Regions from separate parts of the Streptomyces sp. NPDC127098 genome, predicted to be linked through region 1. Evidence: riboswitches for the same ligand, from Rfam matches in the RefSeq annotation. Region 1 holds a riboswitch; each other region holds the start of a gene.
The links. Region 1 has a riboswitch for thiamine pyrophosphate ahead of thiO (glycine oxidase ThiO). Riboswitches for the same ligand answer to the same signal wherever they lie in the genome.

Region 1 (6,063 bases):
CGGCCGTAGCGGGCGGAGGGGTAGGAGGCGCAGTCACCGACGGCGTACACGTCGGGCACGCCGGTGCGCAGGCCGGCGTCCGTGCTGACGGAGCTGTCGGGGGCCAGCTCGACGCCGGAGCCGGCCAGCCAGCCGGTGGCGGGGCGGGAGCCGACGCCGACCAGCACGGCGTCGGCACCGAGCACCGTGCCGTCCGCGAGCTCGACCTCGCCTGACCTGACGGCCGTCACCCGCTGGCCGGTGCGCAGCTCGGCGCCGGCCGCGGCGTACCAGCGGCGCATGGGCTCGGTGATCTCGGGCGGCAGCGCGCCGGGCAGCGGGTGGTGGGCGGCCTCCACGACGGTCACCCGGCAGCCGGCCGCGGCGGCGGCCGTGGCGACCTCGGCGCCGATCCAGCCGGCGCCGACCGCCACCACGCTGCCACGGGCGGCGAGCACGGGACGCAGGGCGCGGGCGTCGTCGAGGGTGCGCAGCAGGTGGACTCCGGGCACGTCGCGGGTGCCGGGCAGGGTGACGGGTTCGGCGCCGGTGGCCAGCACCAGGTGGTCGTAGTCGAGAGGGCCGGCGTCGGTGTGCAGGCGCCGTCGGGCGGTGTCCAGCCCGGTGGCGGCGCGACCGAGCAGCAGTTCGGCGTCGAGCTCGGCGAAGTCGATGTCCAGCGCGGCGGCGTGCAGCGCGGACTCGTCGTCCGGGGCGAGCAGCGCGGCCTTGGACAGCGGCGGCCGGTCGTAGGGCCGGTGGCGCTCGGCGCCGAGCAGCGTGACGGCGCCGTCCCAGCCCTGCCCGCGCAGTTCGACCACCGTCTGCACGCCGGCCAGGCCGGCCCCCACCACCACGACTCGTCGTCCGCTCACGCCGGCAAGCGTAGGCGCTCCGCTGGTGGCGCCACGATGCCGCCGTCGATCGTGCACGGCACCGGCGTGACCGGCCGGCTGGGCCCCGGCGGGGCCCCGGTACTAGGCTGGCGGCGAGCAACCGCACCCACGGGAGCCCGGGCGGACCGGGCTGAGAGGGAGGCTGGCCGGCCTCCGACCGTATGAACCTGATCCGGGTCATGCCGGCGAAGGGAGGAGTTCGCATGGGCCAGCGCGCCATGCCCCGTACCGAGGACCGTGCCGACGTGCTGGTGGTCGGTGGCGGCGTCATCGGCCTGGTCACCGCCTGGCGGGCGGCCGGGCGCGGCCTGCGGGTGGCGGTGGTCGACCCCGAGCCGGGCCGTGGCGCGGCGTGGGTGGCCGCCGGGATGCTGGCGGCCGTCACCGAGCTGCACCACGGCGAGGAAGCGCTGCTCGACCTCAACCTGGCGTCGGCGGCGCGCTATCCGGCGTTCGCGGCCGAGCTGACCGAGGCGGCGGGCGCGGACATCGGCTACCGCGACTGCGGCACCCTCCAGGTGGCGCTCGACGCCGACGACCGGGCGGAGCTGCGGGAGTTGGAGCTGCTGCGGCGGCGTTGCGGCCTGGCAGCGAGCTGGCTGACGGGCCGCGAGTGCCGGCGTCTCGAACCGATGCTGGCGCCCAGGGTGCGCGGCGGTCTCCGGGTCGACGGCGACCACCAGACCGACCCACGGCGGCTCGCCGCCGCGCTGCGCACGGCCTGCGAGCGCGCCGGGGTGGTCTTCCACCGGGACGAGGCGCGGGAGTTGACAGTGGTCGGGGACCGGGCCACCGGGGTGGTGCTGGCCGGCGGCGGCCGGCTCGGCGCCGGGCAGACGGTGCTGGCCGCCGGCTGTCGCAGCGGCGAACTCGCCGGCCTGCCGCCCGAGGTGCGGGCACGGGTGCCGGTGCGGCCGGTCAAGGGGCAGGTGGTGCGGCTTCGGGTCCCGCCCGGCTACGCGCCGTTCCTCTCCCGCACGGTGCGCGCCGTGGTCCGCGGGGCCCAGGTGTACCTGGTGCCGAGGCTCAGCGGCGAGCTGGTGATCGGCGCGACGACCGAGGAGTTGGGCTTCGACACGACGGTGACGGCCGGCGGCGTGTACCAGCTGCTGCGCGACGCGCACGAGTTGCTCCCGGGCATCACCGAACTGCCGCTGGTCGAGACGCTGGCCGGGCTGCGGCCGGCCACCCCGGACAACGCCCCGCTGCTCGGCCCCAGCGGCCTCGAAGGACTGCACCTTGCCACCGGACACGGCCGCAACGGGGTGCTGTTGACCCCCATCACCGGCGAGGCGCTCGCCGAGTCCCTGACCACCGGCGAACTGCCGGACTACGCCCGCCCGTTCACCGCCGGGCGGTTCGTGACCGAGACCCGGGAGGTGCCGGCGTGAGCGACCGGTTGTCCCTCAGCTTGTCCGTCAGCGTGAACGGCACCGCGCGGCGGGTGCCGGCCGGCACCACCCTCGCCGCGCTGGTGGCCGAGCTGAGCACGGCGCCGAGCGGCATCGCCGCCGCCGTCAACGAGACCGTCGTCCCGCGCGGGCAGTGGGCGGCCACGGAGCTGGCCGCCGGCGACCGCGTCGAGGTGCTGACCGCCGTCCAGGGAGGCTGACATGCCCGACGTACCCGAAGCGAAGGATCCGCTGGTCATCGGCGGGCTGCGGCTCTCCTCGCGGCTCGTCATGGGCACCGGCGGGGCGCCGAGCCTCGCGGTGCTGCGGGACGCGCTGGTCGCGTCCGGCACCGAACTGACCACGGTCGCCATGCGGCGCCTGGACCCGGGGGTGCGCGGCTCGGTGCTCTCGGTGCTCGACGAGCTCGGCATCCGGCCGCTGCCGAACACCGCCGGCTGCCACACGGCGGGCGAGGCCGTGCTCACCGCGCGCCTCGCGCGGGAGGCGCTGGGCACCGACCTCATCAAGCTGGAGGTCGTCGCGGACGAGCGCACGCTGCTGCCGGACCCGGTGGGCACCCTGGAGGCGGCGGAGACGCTGGTGGACGACGGCTTCACGGTGCTGCCGTACACCAACGACGACCCGGTGCTGGCGCGCCGCCTGGAGGACGCCGGCTGCGCGGCCGTCATGCCGCTCGGCTCGCCGATCGGCTCGGGCCTCGGCATCCGCAACCCGCACAACTTCCAGCTGATCACCGAGCGGGCCGGCGTCCCGGTGATCCTCGACGCGGGCGCCGGCACGGCCTCGGACGCGGCGCTGGCGATGGAACTCGGCTGCGCCGGCGTGATGCTGGCCTCGGCGGTGACACGGGCCCGCCGCCCGGTCCTGATGGCGGAGGCCATGCGGCACGCGGTGGCGGCCGGCCGCCTGGCCTTCCTGGCCGGCCGCATCCCGCGCCGCCACTTCGCGGAGGCGTCGTCGCCGGTGGACGGCATGGCCGAACTCGACCCCGAGCGTCCGGCTTTCACGAGCTGATCGTTCGTACTGATATACGATCCACGGGCGTCGCCATCGACGCCGGCCACGTGGGCCGAGGGGGAAAATTTCATCGCGTCCTCGTGGGGGGATCCATGACGACGGCATCGCCAGCGTCTCCGCCTGACCCGCCTGGCGGCGGACCGCCAACCACGCCGGCCACGGACGCGGCGCCGACGCCGACGGAGCCGGCGGACGCGCGACCGGACGTCGGGCCGACCGCCGCGCCCGGTGGCGAACCGGCTCCGCCTGGCGGCGTACCGCCGGCCGCCAAGGCCCGGACACCACCGGCGGCGGCAGGCACCACGGCTGCGCCGCAGGCGGCACCTGGCAACGCGCCAACCTCGCCCACGGCGGCAACCACGCCCGGCGGCCAACCACCGGCTCCGCCTGCCGGCGGAGATGCGCCGCAGGCGGCCCTGACCCGGCCGCCGCAGGCGCCGTCCAGCGCCGACACCACGCCGCCACCGAGCAGCGAGCCGGCCGCCACGCGCGGCGGCGACGCACCGCCCGCGCCCAGCGGCCAGCCACCGGCACCGCCGGACAGCGCGCCGCCGGCGCCCGACGCCGACGCAGCGCGGCCGGACGTCAGGCCGACCGCCGCGCCCGACAACGAACCGGCTCCGCCTGGCGGCGAACGGCCGACCATCGGGCCTCAGCCATCGGGAGACGCGGAGGCCGCTCCGCCTGCCGGCGGAGAGCCCGCCGCCGGCGACGACACACCGCAGGCGCCAACGGCCCGCACGCCACAGCCGCCGCCCGGCACCGACACCACACCGCCACCACGCAGCGAACCGACCGCCACACCCGGCGACGAACCACCCGCACCCACGAAGCCGTCCCGCCCCGGTCCCGCCCCCACGCCCGGCGGCCAGCCGTACCGCACGCCGCCGGCCGTCGGGCCCTGGGCGTCTCCGACCGCCGCGTCCGGCGGCGGGTGGCCGCCCGTGGTGGGCCACGGTGGCCAACCGGTCGGGCCGTGGCCGGCCCCGCCGTACGGCGGCCAGCCGCCGCCGGCCGTGGCAGGCGTGGCGGTCGTCGCGTTGGTGTTCGCGATCGTGCTCTTTCCCGTCGGGTTGATCCTCGGCATCGTCGCGCTGGCGCGCGTCGTCGAGTCCCGGGAGCGCGGCAGGGGGCTGGCCGTCGCGGCGATCGTCGTCGCCGGGCTGCAGATCGTGGGGCTCGCGTCCCTCTTCTCCTTCGTCGCGCTCAACGACGACCGGCGGAGCGACCGGGCCGGCGTCGAGGAGGCGCGGTCCGGGCCGCCCGCCGAGGACCCCGGGCGGGAGATCTCCGTGTTCGACCTGGCGGTCGGGGACTGCTTCTCGGCGGGCGCCGGCCTCGACAGCGTCACCGACGTGACCGTGCTGTCCTGCGGCGCCCCACACGAGTCCGAGATGTTCGCCGCCTTCGACATCGACGAGTACGGCGACTTCGGCCTCACCTACCCGGGCGAGGAGGCGCTGTTCGACGTCGCCGAGGTGGGGTGCGCCGAGGCGTTGCCCGGCTATGTGCTGGACGTCTGGGCCATCCCCCTGGAGGTCAGCTGGTTCTACTACTACCCGGAGGAGGTCGGCTGGCGGTACGGCGACCGCGAGGTGCTGTGCTACCTCGGCGACGTGAACGGCGGCGAGCTGACTGGTGGTTCGCTGCGCGGGGACGAGGCGGCGCTGACGCCGAGGGCGCTGGAGTACCTGGAGGTCACCGCCGCCGTGGAGGCCCTGATCACGCGCGAGCCGCTGGAGGACGCGTCGGTGGACGAGCAGCGCGCGTGGGCGGGGCAGATGGCGGACGCGCTGGCGCGCGAGGCCGACGCGCTGGAGGCGGGCGGCTGGTACGGGGAGGCGTCCCGGCTGGTCGACGACCTGGTCGCGGCACGGCGGGAGAGCCTCGATCACTGGCGGGCGGCGGCGGACGCGACGGCGCGGGCGGACCTGGACGCGCTGGTCGAGCTCGGCTACTCGACCCTCGGGGTGGAGATCGAGGTGGAGATCCGCCGGCTGCTCGACCTCGACGTCGGTGGGTGGTGAGCCGCGCCGTCCCGCGTTCGGTCACCGTTCGGCTGCAGTCCCGCCCCGACCTCGTCGTGGGCCGGTGGTGCGGGTTGGCCGGCTCGTAAACTGACCGACCGTGGACACCACCCTTCAGGACCCGCTGATCGGGCATGTACTTGACGGCCGTTACCGCGTCGTACGGCGGATCGCGGTCGGCGGCATGGCCACGGTCTACCGGGCCGTCGACACCCGACTCGACCGGGTGCTGGCACTGAAGGTGATGCACCCCTCGCTCGCGGGGGACGCGTCGTTCACCGAGCGGTTCATCAGGGAGGCCAGATCCGTCGCCCGGCTCGACCACCCCAACGTGGTGGGCGTTCTCGACCAGGGCACGGACGGCCCGTACGTCTACCTGGCGATGGAGTACGTCGCCGGCTGCACCCTGCGGGACGTGCTGCGGGACCGCGGGGCGCTCCAGCCGCGCGCCGCGCTCGACGTGGTCGAGCCGATGCTCGCGGGGCTCGCCGCCGCGCACCGGGCCGGTCTCGTGCACCGCGACATCAAGCCGGAGAACGTGCTGATCGGCGACGACGGCCGGGTGAAGGTGGCGGACTTCGGCCTGGTGCGGGGCGCGGAGGGGCCGACCTCGGCGACCACCGGGGCGCTGCTCGGCACCGTCTCCTATCTGGCGCCCGAGCAGATCGAGAGCGGCACGGTGGACGCCCGCACCGACGTCTACGCCTGCGGGGTGCTGCTCTACGAGCT
Region 2 (6,063 bases), on a different contig from region 1:
TGCTCGGACTCGCCTTCCGGGTGCTGGTCTTCGCCGCGCTGGTGGCCGTGCTGATCTTCGTGGTGCGGAAGTTCACCTCTTCTTCCTCCTCCGGTGGCGGTTGGTAGCGGCCGGCACCCCGGCCCCCGGGGCCACCCCGGTCACCACTCCGCCGGCGGGCGCGCCCGCCGGCGCCGGGATCGACGCCGCGCCGGGCGCCGGCCGGTCCGCGCTCACCACGAGCGCCGCGAGCAGCGTCGTCACCGGGACCGAGGCCACCAGGCCGATCGACCCGACGAGGGTCCGCACGATCTCCTCCGAGACCAGCTCGCTGAACGCCACCGTGGACACGCTGGCCCGCGCGATGGTGAACAGCAGCATCAACGGCAGCGCGGCGCCCGCGTAGGCCAGCACCAGCGTGTTCACCACCGACGCGATGTGGTCCCGGCCGATCCGCATCGCCGAGCGGTAGAGCTTCAGCCAACCCGCCCCCGGGTCGGCCCGCTTCAGCTCCCACACGGCCGAGGTCTGGGTGACGGTCACGTCGTCGAGCACCCCGAGCGAGCCGATCAGGATGCCGGCCAGCAGCAGGCCCTGGATCTCGATCCGCGGATAGAGGCTGTGCACCAGACCCGTCTGGTCGTCGGTGTTGCCGCTCAGGTGCGCCCACTCGATGAACACCGAGCCGAGCAGCCCGATCAGTATCAGCGAGACCAGCGTCCCGAGCACCGCGACCGAGGTGCGGGCGTTCACCCCGTGGCACAGGTACAGGGCGGTCAGCATGATCACGCTGCCCCCGACCACCGCCACCAGCAACGGGTTCGAGCCGCCGAGGATCGCCGGCAGGATGAACAGCGTCAGCACCGCGAAGCTCACCACCAGCCCCACCAGCGCCAGCAGCCCCCGCAGCCGCCCGACCAGCACCACCACGACCGCGAAGATCGCGGCCAGCCACAGCATCGGCGCCTGCCGGTCCACGTCCGAGACGCTGTACTGCAGTTCCTCGGGCGCGTCCGGCGCGTAGGCGACCACCACCTCCTGCCCCACGTGGAACTGCTGCGACGCGTCCGGGGTCACCACCTCGGTGAACGTGTGCCCGGTGTCCTGCCCCGAGGTCACCTCCACCGTGGCCTGCGCGCACTCGCCCTCGATGCCGGACGCCAGCTGGACGCCGAGTTCCTCGCAGGGCGTCTCGACGACCTCCGTCACCCGCGCCTGTTCGAGCTGCTGGTCGAAGCCGACGCCCGTGCGGTCCTCGCGCTCCGGCTCCCCACCCGGCCACAGCAGCACCAGGCCGGCCGCCATCAGCGCCGCGAACGGGATCAGCACCGCCGCGATGACCCGGCGCAGGTGCGCCGAGACGGGGGCCGGCGGGCCGTGCTGGTGTGAGTGGCCGTGGTGGCCTTCGTGGTGTTCGGTCACCCGCCGATCATCGCGTAAGAAGCCCAACGCACGCCCGCCGGACCACCGGCCCCCTGTTCAGCACGCGCGTCATGCCGTTAGCGTGGGGACGCGAGCAACACATCGCGGGAGCTCCGAGCACGGGGCTGAGAGGGCGCTGCCGCTGCGCCGACCGCCGAACCTGTTACCGGGTAATGCCGGCGTAGGGAGTGGGTCTGATGACCAAGCAGGAAACGGGCACGTCCAGCACGCCCGTCATCGGTTCACACAAGGGATACCTCACCGGGTCGCGCCCGGACCTGCGGGTCCCGGTGCGCAGGGTGCACCTCACCGACGGCAACGCCGTCACGCTCTACGACACCTCGGGTCCCTACACCGACCCCGAGGTCACCACCGACGTCCGCCGCGGCCTCCCGCCGCTGCGGCGCGCGTGGATCGACGAGCGCCGCGCCGACGGCACGGGCGCCGTCACACAACTCGCGTACGCCAGGCGCGGGGAGATCACGCCCGAGATGGAGTTCGTCGCCATCCGGGAGAACGTCAGCCCCGAGTTCGTCCGCGACGAGATCGCCGCCGGCCGTGCCGTGCTGCCGGTGAACGTCAACCACCCGGAGTCCGAACCGATGATCATCGGCCGGAACTTCCTGGTGAAGGTCAACGCCAACATCGGCAACTCCGCCGTCACCTCGTCCATCGACGAGGAGGTGGAGAAGATGACGTGGGCCACCCGCTGGGGCGCCGACACCATCATGGACCTCTCCACCGGCCGCGACATCCACACCACCCGCGAGTGGATCCTCCGCAACTCGCCGGTCCCGGTGGGCACCGTCCCCATCTACCAGGCGCTGGAGAAGGTCGGCGGCAGGGCCGAGGAACTGACCTGGGAGATCTACCGCGACACGGTGGTCGAACAGGCCGAGCAGGGCGTCGACTACATGACCGTGCACGCCGGCGTGCTGCTGCGCTACGTGCCGCTGACCGCGCGCCGCAAGACCGGCATCGTCTCGCGCGGCGGCTCCATCATGGCCGCCTGGTGCCTGGCCCACCACCGGGAGAGCTTCCTCTACACCCACTTCGCCGAGCTCTGCGAGATCCTGCGCGCCTACGACATCACCTTCTCGCTCGGCGACGGCCTCCGCCCGGGATCCATCGCGGACGCCAACGACGAGGCGCAGTTCGCCGAACTCCGCACCCTCGGCGAGCTCAACCGCATCGCGCGCGAACACGACGTCCAGACCATGATCGAGGGCCCGGGCCACGTCCCCATGCACAAGATCAAGGAGAACATCGACCTCCAACAGGAGATCTGCGACGGCGCCCCCTTCTACACCCTCGGCCCCCTCACCACCGACATCGCGCCCGCCTACGACCACATCACCTCGGGCATCGGCGCCGCGATGATCGCCTGGTGGGGCACGGCCATGCTCTGCTACGTCACGCCGAAGGAACACCTCGGCCTCCCCAACCGCGACGACGTCAAGACCGGCGTCATCACCTACAAGATCGCCGCCCACGCCGCAGACCTGGCCAAGGGCCACCCGGGCGCCCAGGTCTGGGACGACGCGCTCTCCGACGCCCGCTTCGAGTTCCGCTGGGAGGACCAGTTCAACCTGGCCCTCGACCCCGACACGGCCCGCTCCTTCCACGACGAGACCCTCCCGGCCGAACCGGCCAAGACGGCGCACTTCTGCTCCATGTGCGGCCCGAAGTTCTGCTCGATGCGGATCAGCCAGGACATCAGGAAGGACTACGGCGACCGCCTCACCCTCACCGGCGAGGAGATCGAGGCCGGCATGGCCGCCAAATCCCAGGAATTCGCCGACGCCGGCAACCGCGTCTACCTGCCCCTGACCGACTGACCACGTGAGCCCCCGGGCCCGGCCCCTCCTCGCCGGGCCGGGGGCGGTCAGGCGAGCGGCTCCGGCGCCCAGGAGGGCTGTCGGCCGCTGAGGGCCACGGCGCGGGCCAGGGGTGGGGCGTCGTCCGCGATCGGAACCGGTGGGGCGAAGCCGGTGCCCTCGCGGGCGGCCGGGTCGGTCCCCTGGGAGAGCAGCGCGATCGAGGCCCCCGCGGTGACGTCGTCCGCTTCGTAGGGCTGGCCGGTGGCGCGGGCCAGGTCCCAGCCGTGGATGAGGAGTTCGTTGAGCGCCACCCGGCCCATGACCTCGGCCGGCAGGCTGACGCCGCCGGCCCTGGTCTCGCCCTCCCAGGCGGCCGGCTCCCGCCAGGCCGCCGCCAGTTCGTCGAGCTGCCGCCGCAGCCGGCCGCGCCAGTCGCCGTCGAGGGAGGGCGCCGGCTGCGCGGTGTCGGTCGGGCTCAGGTCCGTCAGCGGGCCGAACTCCTTGCGGGCGGCGGCCCGGAAGGCCAGCGTCAGCCCGAGCAGGTGCCGCAGCAGGTCCTCGACCCGGTAGTCGGGACACGGCGTCCGGGCGCCGAACCGCTCCTGGTCGACGCCGTCGAGCAGGCCGGCCACCCCGGCGGCCGCCGGACCGAGATCAAGGGGAAGGTCGTCGTTGGTCATGCACGAAAGACCTCGGCGGAAGGGGAAACTCATCGCCGCCCCGCTCCTAGACTGGCGCCATGCGGATACGAGGCGTCGACCCGAGGGACACCACCTGGGAGCTGGACCACCCGCGCTACCGGGTCTACTTCTGGGACCGGGCGGTCAACGTCGCGGACGAGTACGAGGTGTCGGACGCCGACGTCGACGAGGTGCTGGCGTGGGCGACGCGGCACGCCGCCGAGCACGGCGTGACATACACCCTGTGGGCGCTCGTGCCCGAGCAGTGGGGCGACGGGCCCGGGCTGATCCGGCTCGCCGGGGTGGCCGGCGACCCCTTCGCCACCGCCTGACGGCACCGGAGCGCGCTACCCGATGCCCGGGTCCCGGGCCAGCGCGTCGGCCACCGCCGCGGCGAAGGCCCGCACCCGGGCGTTCTCGCGGTCGCCGCGCCAGACGAGGCCGAGCGCGGAGTCGGGGAGACCGGTCACCGGGACGTACGCCACATCCTGGCGGTGGTGGTACTCGGAGGTGGGGCGGCACAGCAGCATCACGCCCCGGTTGGCCGCCACCAGCGACAGACCCTCCTGGAGGGTGCCGACCGTCGGGCCCCGCGGCACCGGCGCGCCGGACGGGGTGTGGGTGGGTGCCTGCGCCTCGCGCCAGTAGTCCGGCGCCGGGGCGGCCACCCCGACGAGCGGTGTCGTGGCCAGTTCCTCGGCGTCCAGGACGGTCCGGGTGGCGAAGGGATGCCGGCGGGAGGCCGCCACGAAGTACGGCTGGCGGGAGAAGACCGGCCCGAGCACGAGCGTCGGTTCCTCGACCGGCAACAACACCACGGCGACGTCCACCTGCTCGCGGTACAGCGGCCCGAAGGGGTCGGAGAGCGGCAGCTCGGTGATCCGGGTGACGCAGCCTGGGTATCGGTCCTCGAACTCCCCGACCACGTCCATGAACCCGTACCCCACGACGCCCTGGAACCCGATGCGCAGCGGCCCGCTCACCCCACGGGCCGCCGCCCGGGCGTTCTCGACGGCGTCGCGCAGCGCGGCGTAGGCCGGGCGGAGGTCGTCGCGGAAGTCCCGCCCCAGCGGGGTGAGCCGCACCCGCCGACTGGTGCGGTCCACCAGGCGGCCGCCGACGCGCTGTTCCAGGGAGCGGATCAGCTGGCTGACCCGGCCCTGGGAGACGTACAGCCGCTCGCCGGTCCGTCCGAAGTGCAACTCCTCCGCGAGGATCAGGAAGCACTCCAGCTCGCGGATCTCCACCGTGCCCTCCGTCGCCCTTTCGCCCGGCGCGTTCCGCACGCGGACCAGGCCGCCGATCGATGAGCCCACCTCATGGAAGCATGAGAACTCCGCGGTTGTTCCCCCTCCCTGCCCCCGGCTTGGCTGAAGCCATGGCACGTGGATCCCTGAACGGCGGCTGGCCCGCCGTGCTGACCGTGGCGGCCGGCACCTTCACCGTGGTCACCTCCGAGATGCTGCCGGTGGGCCTGCTCACACCCATCAGCGGTTCGCTGGACGTGAGCGAGGGCACGGCCGGGCTGGCGCTCACCGTCACCGGGCTGATCGGCGCGTTCTCCGCGCCGCTGGTCACCGCCGCGGTGGGCCGGATCGACCGGCGCGTCGTCCTCTGTTCCCTGCTGGTGCTCCTGGCGGCGGCCAACGTGCTGTCCGCCTGGTCGCCGAACGTCACGGTCATGATGGTGGCCCGCGTGCTGGTCGGCGTCGGCCTCGGCGGCGTCTGGTCGCTCGCCGGCGGCCTCGGGGCACGGCTGGTGCCGGCCACGTCCGTCGGGCCGGCCACCTCCCTGATCTTCAGCGGTATCGCCGTCGCCTCGGTGGTGGGCGTGCCCGCCGGCGCGTACCTCGGTGAACTGGCCGGCTGGCGTGAGGCGTTCCTCGCCGTCGGCGGTCTCGCCCTGCTCGTGGCGGTGACCATGGCCGTGGTGCTGCCGCCGCTGCCCGCCGAGGAGGCGGTCGCGCTCGGCGGTGTGCTGCGGCTGCTCGGCAACCCGCGGGTGGCCACCGGGCTCACGGTGGTGGCCCTGCTGGTGACCGGGCACTTCGCCGCGTACACCTACGTGCGGCCGATCCTGGAGGACGTCTCGGGCGTCGGGGCGTCGATGATCGGCACCCTCCTGCTGGCCTACGGAGTCGCCGGCATCGCGGGCAACTTCG
Region 3 (6,063 bases), on a different contig from region 1:
TGGGCGCCGCCGTGGGCGTCGGGCTCAGCCTCGGCGCGGTCGTCCTGGTCTCGCTCTTCACCTACAAGCCCGCCTTCCTGGTCGTGATAGCGCTGGCGGTCGTGGTCGGGCTCTGGGAGCTCTCCTCGCGGCTCGCCGAGCGCAAGCTCATCCGGCTGCCGCTGCCGCCGCTCGCGGTGGGCGGCGCCGCCACGGTCGTGCTCGGCTACCTGCGGGGCGCCGACGGCGTCTGGCTGGCCATGGCGCTCACCGTCCTCGCCGCGCTGCTGTGGCGGATGTCGGGCCCGCCAGAGGACTACCTGCGGGACGTGACGGCCGCGGTCTTCGCCGCGTTCTACGTGCCGTTCCTGGCCAGCTTCGTGGCGCTGATGCTGGCCGCCGACGATGGCGTCCAGCGCGTGCTGACGTTCCTGATCCTCACCGTGGTCAGCGACACCGGCGCCTACGCCGTGGGCTACCGGTTCGGCCGCGCCAAGCTCGCTCCCAGGATCAGCCCGGGCAAGACTCGGGAGGGCCTGGTCGGGGCCGTGCTCTTCGCGATGGCCGCGGGCGCGGTGTGCGCCGAGTTCCTGATCGACGACGGCGCCTGGTGGCAGGGGCTCGTGCTCGGGCTCGGGGTGGCCGTCAGCGCCACCCTCGGCGACCTGGGCGAGTCGATGATCAAGCGGGACCTGGGCATCAAGGACATGGGCCGGCTGCTGCCGGGGCACGGCGGGATCATGGACCGGCTCGACTCGCTGCTGCCCACCGCCCCGGTGGTCTGGCTGGTGCTGCTCGCCTTCGTCGGCGCCGGCTGAGCCCGGCCCGGCGGCGGCCGGCGGGGCGGGCGGCGGCGTGGGATGCCGTCGGCGTCTGCGACACTGGCCTGACCATGCCTGTACCAGGAGAGCTCACCTTCGTCGCGCCGCGCGGGGCCGCCAAGCCCCCGCGGCACCTCGCCGACCTCAGCCCCGACGAGCGGCGCGAGGCGGTCGTCGCGCTCGGCGAGAAGCCGTTCCGCGCCAAGCAGTTGTCCCGCCACTACTTCGGCCGGTTCGCGGACGACCCCGCCGACTGGACGGACATCCCGGCCGGCGCCCGGGAGCGGCTCGCCCAGGAGCTGCTGCCCCGGCTGATGACCGTGGTGCGGCACGTCAGCTGCGACGACGGAGCCACCCGCAAGTCGCTGTGGCGGCTGCACGACGGCACGCTGGTCGAGTCGGTGCTGATGCGCTACCCGGACCGGGTCACCATGTGCGTCTCCTCACAGGCCGGCTGCGGGATGAACTGCCCGTTCTGCGCCACCGGACAGGCCGGCCTCGACCGCAACCTGTCCACCGCCGAGATCGTGCACCAGATCGTGGACGGCATGCGGGCGCTGCGCGACGGCGAGGTGCCGGGCGGCCCGGCCCGGCTCTCCAACGTCGTGTTCATGGGCATGGGCGAGCCGCTGGCCAACTACCGCCGGGTGGTGGGCGCCATCCGCCGGCTCACCGACCCGGGTCCCGACGGCGTCGGGCTCTCGCAGCGCGGCATCACGGTCTCCACCGTCGGCCTGGTGCCCGCCATGCGCAGGTTCGCCGAGGAGGGCCTCTCCTGCCGGCTCGCGGTCTCGCTGCACGCGCCGGACGACGAGCTGCGGGACACCCTGGTGCCGGTCAACACCCGCTGGAAGGTCCGCGAGGTGCTGGACGCGGCCTGGGAGTACACGGAGCGCTCCGGGCGGCGCGTCTCCATCGAGTACGCGCTCATCCGGGACATCAACGACCAGGCGTGGCGGGCCGACCTGCTCGGCCGGCTGCTCAAGGGCCGTGGCGCACACGTCAACCTGATCCCGCTCAACCCGACCCCCGGCTCCAAGTGGACGGCCTCCAGGCCCGAGGACGAGCGGGCCTTCGTGGCGGCGCTCGAGACCCACGGGGTGCCGGTCACCGTGCGGGACACCAGGGGGCAGGAGATCGACGGGGCCTGCGGTCAGCTGGCGGCGGCCGAGCGGTAGTCGCTTCCGGCGGCTGCTATCGTGGGCGGCCGACAATCACACATTCCGACAGGGGAGCGCTCGCAGCGCTGAGAGTGCGGCACCGGCCGCAGACCCTCGAACCTCGCCCAGGTCATGCTGGGTAGGAAGTTCGGAAGGCCTCTCGTGCGTGCGCGCCCGCCTGTCTCCAGTCGGCCAGGAAGGCCCGGAAAGGGCGGCACATGCACCCCAGCCACCCGGGGCGCGCCACCACACGGCGCGCCGCCACACTCGCCACCGCCCTCGGGCTCACCCTGCTCACCGCCTGCGGTGGCTCGGAGGACGCGGCCGGCCCGGGCGACTCCGAGGGCGCGGGCGGGGACGAGGTCACCCTGGTCACCCACGACTCCTTCGAGGTGCCCCAGGAGGTGCTGGACGCCTTCACCGCGGAGACGGGGTACCGGGTGGAGGTGCTGCGCGGCGGCGACGCGGGCGTCGTCGTCAACCAGGCCGTGCTCTCCCGGGGCAACCCGCAGGGCGACGTGCTCTTCGGCGTCGACAACACGCTGCTCTCCCGCGCCCTGGACGGGGGCGTGTTCGTCCCCCACGAGGCCGCGGGGCTCGCCGAGGTGCCCGAGGAGTTCCAGCTGGACGCCGGCGAGCACCGGGTCACCCCGGTCGACACCGGCGACGTCTGCGTCAACTACGACCGCGGCTACTTCGCCGAGCATGACCTCACCCCGCCGGAGACGCTGGACGACCTGACCGACCCCGCCTACCGCGACCTGCTGGTCGTGGAGAACGCCGCCACCTCCTCGCCCGGGCTCGGCTTCCTGCTGGCCACCGTCGACGCCTACGGCGAGGACGGCTGGCAGGAGTACTGGCAGCGGCTCGCGGAGAACGGCGTCGAGGTGGTCGACGGCTGGGAGCAGGCGTACTACGAGCGCTTCTCTGGCGCCGGCGGCTCCTCGGGCGACCGGCCGCTCGTCGTCTCCTACGCCAGCAGCCCGCCGGCCGAGGTCGCCTTCGGCGGCGGTGAGGAACTGCCGGACGAGGCGCCCACCGGCGTGGCCACCGGCACCTGCTTCCGGCAGATCGAGTTCGCCGGGCTGCTCGACGGCGCCGCCAACCCGGAGGGCGGCCGGGCGCTGCTCGACTTCCTGCTGAGCGACGCCTTCCAACGCGAACTGCCGATGTCGATGTTCGTCAACCCGGTCCGCGAGGGCACCGAGCTGCCCGAGGTCTTCACCCGCTACGGCGCGACCGTGGCGGAGCCCTGGTCGGTGGAGCCCGCCACCATCGCCGAGCACCGTGAGGACTGGGTCGACGAGTGGACCTCGCTGGTCGTCCGTTGAGTCCGTTGAGTCCGTTGAGTCCGTTGAGTCTGATGAGGACGATGAGGACGAGGTTCCCCGGGTGACCCGCGCCCTCGCCGTCCGGCTCGCGCTCCTCGCGCCCCCGCTGGCCTTCTTCGCGCTGTTCTTCGCCTACCCGGTGGCGGCCATCGTGGAGCGCGGACTGCGCCCGGAGGGCGCCTGGCGGCTCGGTGTGGTCGGCGAGGTGCTCACCGACCCCGACCTGGCCGGGGTGCTGTGGTTCACCTGCTGGCAGGCGGCGGCCTCCACCGCCCTCACCCTGGCGCTCGCGCTCCCCGGCGCCTACGTCTTCGCCCGCCTGGACTTCCCCGGCAGGCGGCTGCTGCACGCCGTGGTGGCGGTGCCCTTCGTGCTGCCGACCGTGGTCACCGGAGCCGCCTTCCTGGCGCTGCTCGGCCGGGGCGGGCTGCTCGACGAGCTGTGGGGCGTGCGCCTCGACAACACCGCCTGGGCCATCCTCCTCGCCCACGTCTTCTTCAACTACGCCGTCGTGGTCCGCACGGTGGGCGGCCTCTGGGCCCAGCTCGACCCCCGGCAGGAGGAGGCGGCGCGGGTGCTCGGCGCCGGCCGGTTCGCCGCCTGGCGGCGCGTCACCCTGCCGGCCCTCACACCCTCGCTGGCCGCCGCCGGGCTGCTGGTGTTCCTCTTCACCTTCACCTCCTTCGGCGTCGTCCAGATCCTCGGCGGGCCCCGCTACGCCACGCTGGAGGTGGAGATCTACCGGCAGACCGCCCAGCTGCTCGACCTGCCCACCGCCGCCGTGCTCACCCTGCTCCAGTTCGCCGCCGTCGCCGCGCTGCTCGCCACGCACGGCCGGCTGACGCGCCGCCGGGAGGGCGCGCTGGCGCTGCGCGACGCGGCCACCACGGCGCGCCGGCCGCGCGGCCGGGCCCAGTGGGCGCTGCTCGGTGGCGTCGTGGCGGTGATCACGGTGCTACTCCTGCTGCCGCTCGCGGTGCTCGTGGAGCGCTCGCTGTCCACCCCGGACGGCTACGGACTCGGCAACTACCGGGCGCTGACGGGCACCGAGAGCGGCACCTTCGTCGCCGCGCCCTGGGAGGCGGTGGGTACCTCGCTGCGCTACGCGGCCCTGGCCACCGCGATCGCCCTGGTCGTCGGCGGGCTCGCCGCCGTGGCGCTCACCCGGCGCGCGGGTCGGCTGCTGCGCGGTGTCGACGCGCTGCTGATGCTGCCCCTCGGCACCTCGGCGGTCACCGTGGGCTTCGGCTTCCTGATCGCGCTCGACGAGCCGCCGCTCGACCTGCGGTCCTCCTGGCTGCTCGTGCCGCTCGCCCAGGCGCTGGTGGGCACCCCGTTCGTGGTGCGGGTGCTGCTGCCCGTGCTGCGCGCCGTCGACGACCGGCTGCGGCAGGCCGCCGCCGTGCTCGGCGCCTCGCCGTGGCGGGCCTGGCGCGAGGTCGACCTGCCGCTGGTGCGGCGTGCGCTGCTGGTCGCCGCCGGCTTCGCGTTTGCCGTCTCGCTCGGCGAGTTCGGCGCCACCGTCTTCATCGCCCGCGCCGACGCGCCGACCCTGCCGGTGGCCGTGGCCCGGTTGCTCAGCCGCCCGGGCGAGCTCAACTACGGCCAGGCCATGGCCCTGAGCACCGTGCTGATGCTGGTGTGCACGCTGACCCTGCTGGCCCTGGAGCGGCTGCGCCCCGCCCGCTCCGCCGAGATGCTGTGAGGCCCCCGATGGACCGTGTCGTGGCGGCGGAACGGGACGGCCGGACGGCCGCCCCCGGCACCCCCCTGCTCGAACTCGCCGGCGTGACCGTCCGCTACCCCGGCCGCACCGCGCTGCACGACGTCACCCTCGACGTCGCCGAGCACGAGACGGTCTGCGTGCTCGGCCCGAGCGGCAGCGGCAAGTCCACGCTGCTGCGCGCCGTCGCAGGGCTGGCCGAGGTGGCCGCGGGCACGGTCCGGCTGGCCGGCCGCGACCAGGCCGGGGTGCCGGCGCACCGCAGGGGCCTTGGGCTGATGTTCCAGGACCACCAGCTCTTCCCGCAGCGCGACGTCGGCGGCAACGTCGGCTTCGGCCTGCGGATGCGGCGGGTGCCGCGGCCCGAGGCCGGGCGGCGGGTCGCCGAGCTGCTCGACCTGGTCGGGCTGCCGGGCGCCGAACGGCGGGCGGTGGACGAGCTCTCCGGCGGCGAGCAGCAGCGGGTGGCGCTCGCCCGCGCGCTCGCGCCCCGGCCCGCGCTGCTGATGCTGGACGAGCCGCTCGGCCAGCTCGACCGCCACCTCAGGGAGCGCCTCGTCGTCGAACTCAGGGAGCTGTTCCGCCGGTTGGGCACCACCGTGTTGGCGGTCACGCACGACCAGGGCGAGGCGTTCGCGCTCGCGGACCGGGTCGTGGTGATGCGGGACGGCCGGGTCGCGCAGGTCGGCACCCCGGTCGAGGTCTGGAGCCGGCCCGCCGACGACTTCGTCGCCCGCTTCCTCGGCTTCCGCAACCTGGCCGACGCCACCGTCTGCGACGGCGTGGCCGACACCCCCTGGGGCCGGGTGCCGGTGCCCGCCGGCACCGCGGACGGCCGACACCGGCTGCTGCTGCGGCCCTCCGGCGTCCGGCTCACCCCGGCCGAGGAGGCGCCCCGTGCCCTGGTGCGCGCCCGCACCTTCCGCGGCGACCATGTGCTGCTGCACCTCGCGCCGGAGCGCGGGCCGGCGCTCGAGGCGGCCTGCGCGCTGCGCGAGGCGCCCGCCGAGGGCGAGACCGTCTTCCTCGCCTTCGACCCGGCCGAGGTC

Region 2: another riboswitch for thiamine pyrophosphate. It lies ahead of thiC (phosphomethylpyrimidine synthase ThiC); the one in region 1 lies ahead of thiO (glycine oxidase ThiO).
Region 3: another riboswitch for thiamine pyrophosphate. It lies ahead of ACFWI8_RS28865 (thiamine ABC transporter substrate binding subunit); the one in region 1 lies ahead of thiO (glycine oxidase ThiO).

The regions. Positions count from the first base shown of each region.
Region 1 is NZ_JBHXFJ010000012.1:106,550-112,612, reverse strand. It holds gene ACFWI8_RS10920 (NAD(P)/FAD-dependent oxidoreductase) at 1-854, opposite strand, end outside; TPP riboswitch at 974-1,086, shown strand; gene thiO (glycine oxidase ThiO) at 1,079-2,266, shown strand; gene thiS (sulfur carrier protein ThiS) at 2,275-2,487, shown strand; gene ACFWI8_RS10905 (thiazole synthase) at 2,489-3,304, shown strand; gene ACFWI8_RS10900 (septum formation family protein) at 4,333-5,334, shown strand; gene pknB (Stk1 family PASTA domain-containing Ser/Thr kinase) at 5,435-6,063, shown strand, end outside.
Region 2 is NZ_JBHXFJ010000006.1:151,495-157,557, forward strand. It holds gene ACFWI8_RS06760 (DUF5326 family protein) at 1-107, shown strand, start outside; gene ACFWI8_RS06765 (YibE/F family protein) at 73-1,401, opposite strand; TPP riboswitch at 1,496-1,606, shown strand; gene thiC (phosphomethylpyrimidine synthase ThiC) at 1,599-3,239, shown strand; gene ACFWI8_RS06775 (TIGR03086 family metal-binding protein) at 3,287-3,901, opposite strand; gene ACFWI8_RS06780 (hypothetical protein) at 3,961-4,233, shown strand; gene ACFWI8_RS06785 (LysR family transcriptional regulator) at 4,249-5,187, opposite strand; gene ACFWI8_RS06790 (MFS transporter) at 5,316-6,063, shown strand, end outside.
Region 3 is NZ_JBHXFJ010000061.1:16,536-22,598, reverse strand. It holds gene ACFWI8_RS28875 (phosphatidate cytidylyltransferase) at 1-797, shown strand, start outside; gene rlmN (23S rRNA (adenine(2503)-C(2))-methyltransferase RlmN) at 872-1,978, shown strand; TPP riboswitch at 2,019-2,124, shown strand; gene ACFWI8_RS28865 (thiamine ABC transporter substrate binding subunit) at 2,179-3,291, shown strand; gene ACFWI8_RS28860 (ABC transporter permease) at 3,353-4,996, shown strand; gene ACFWI8_RS28855 (ABC transporter ATP-binding protein) at 5,005-6,063, shown strand, end outside.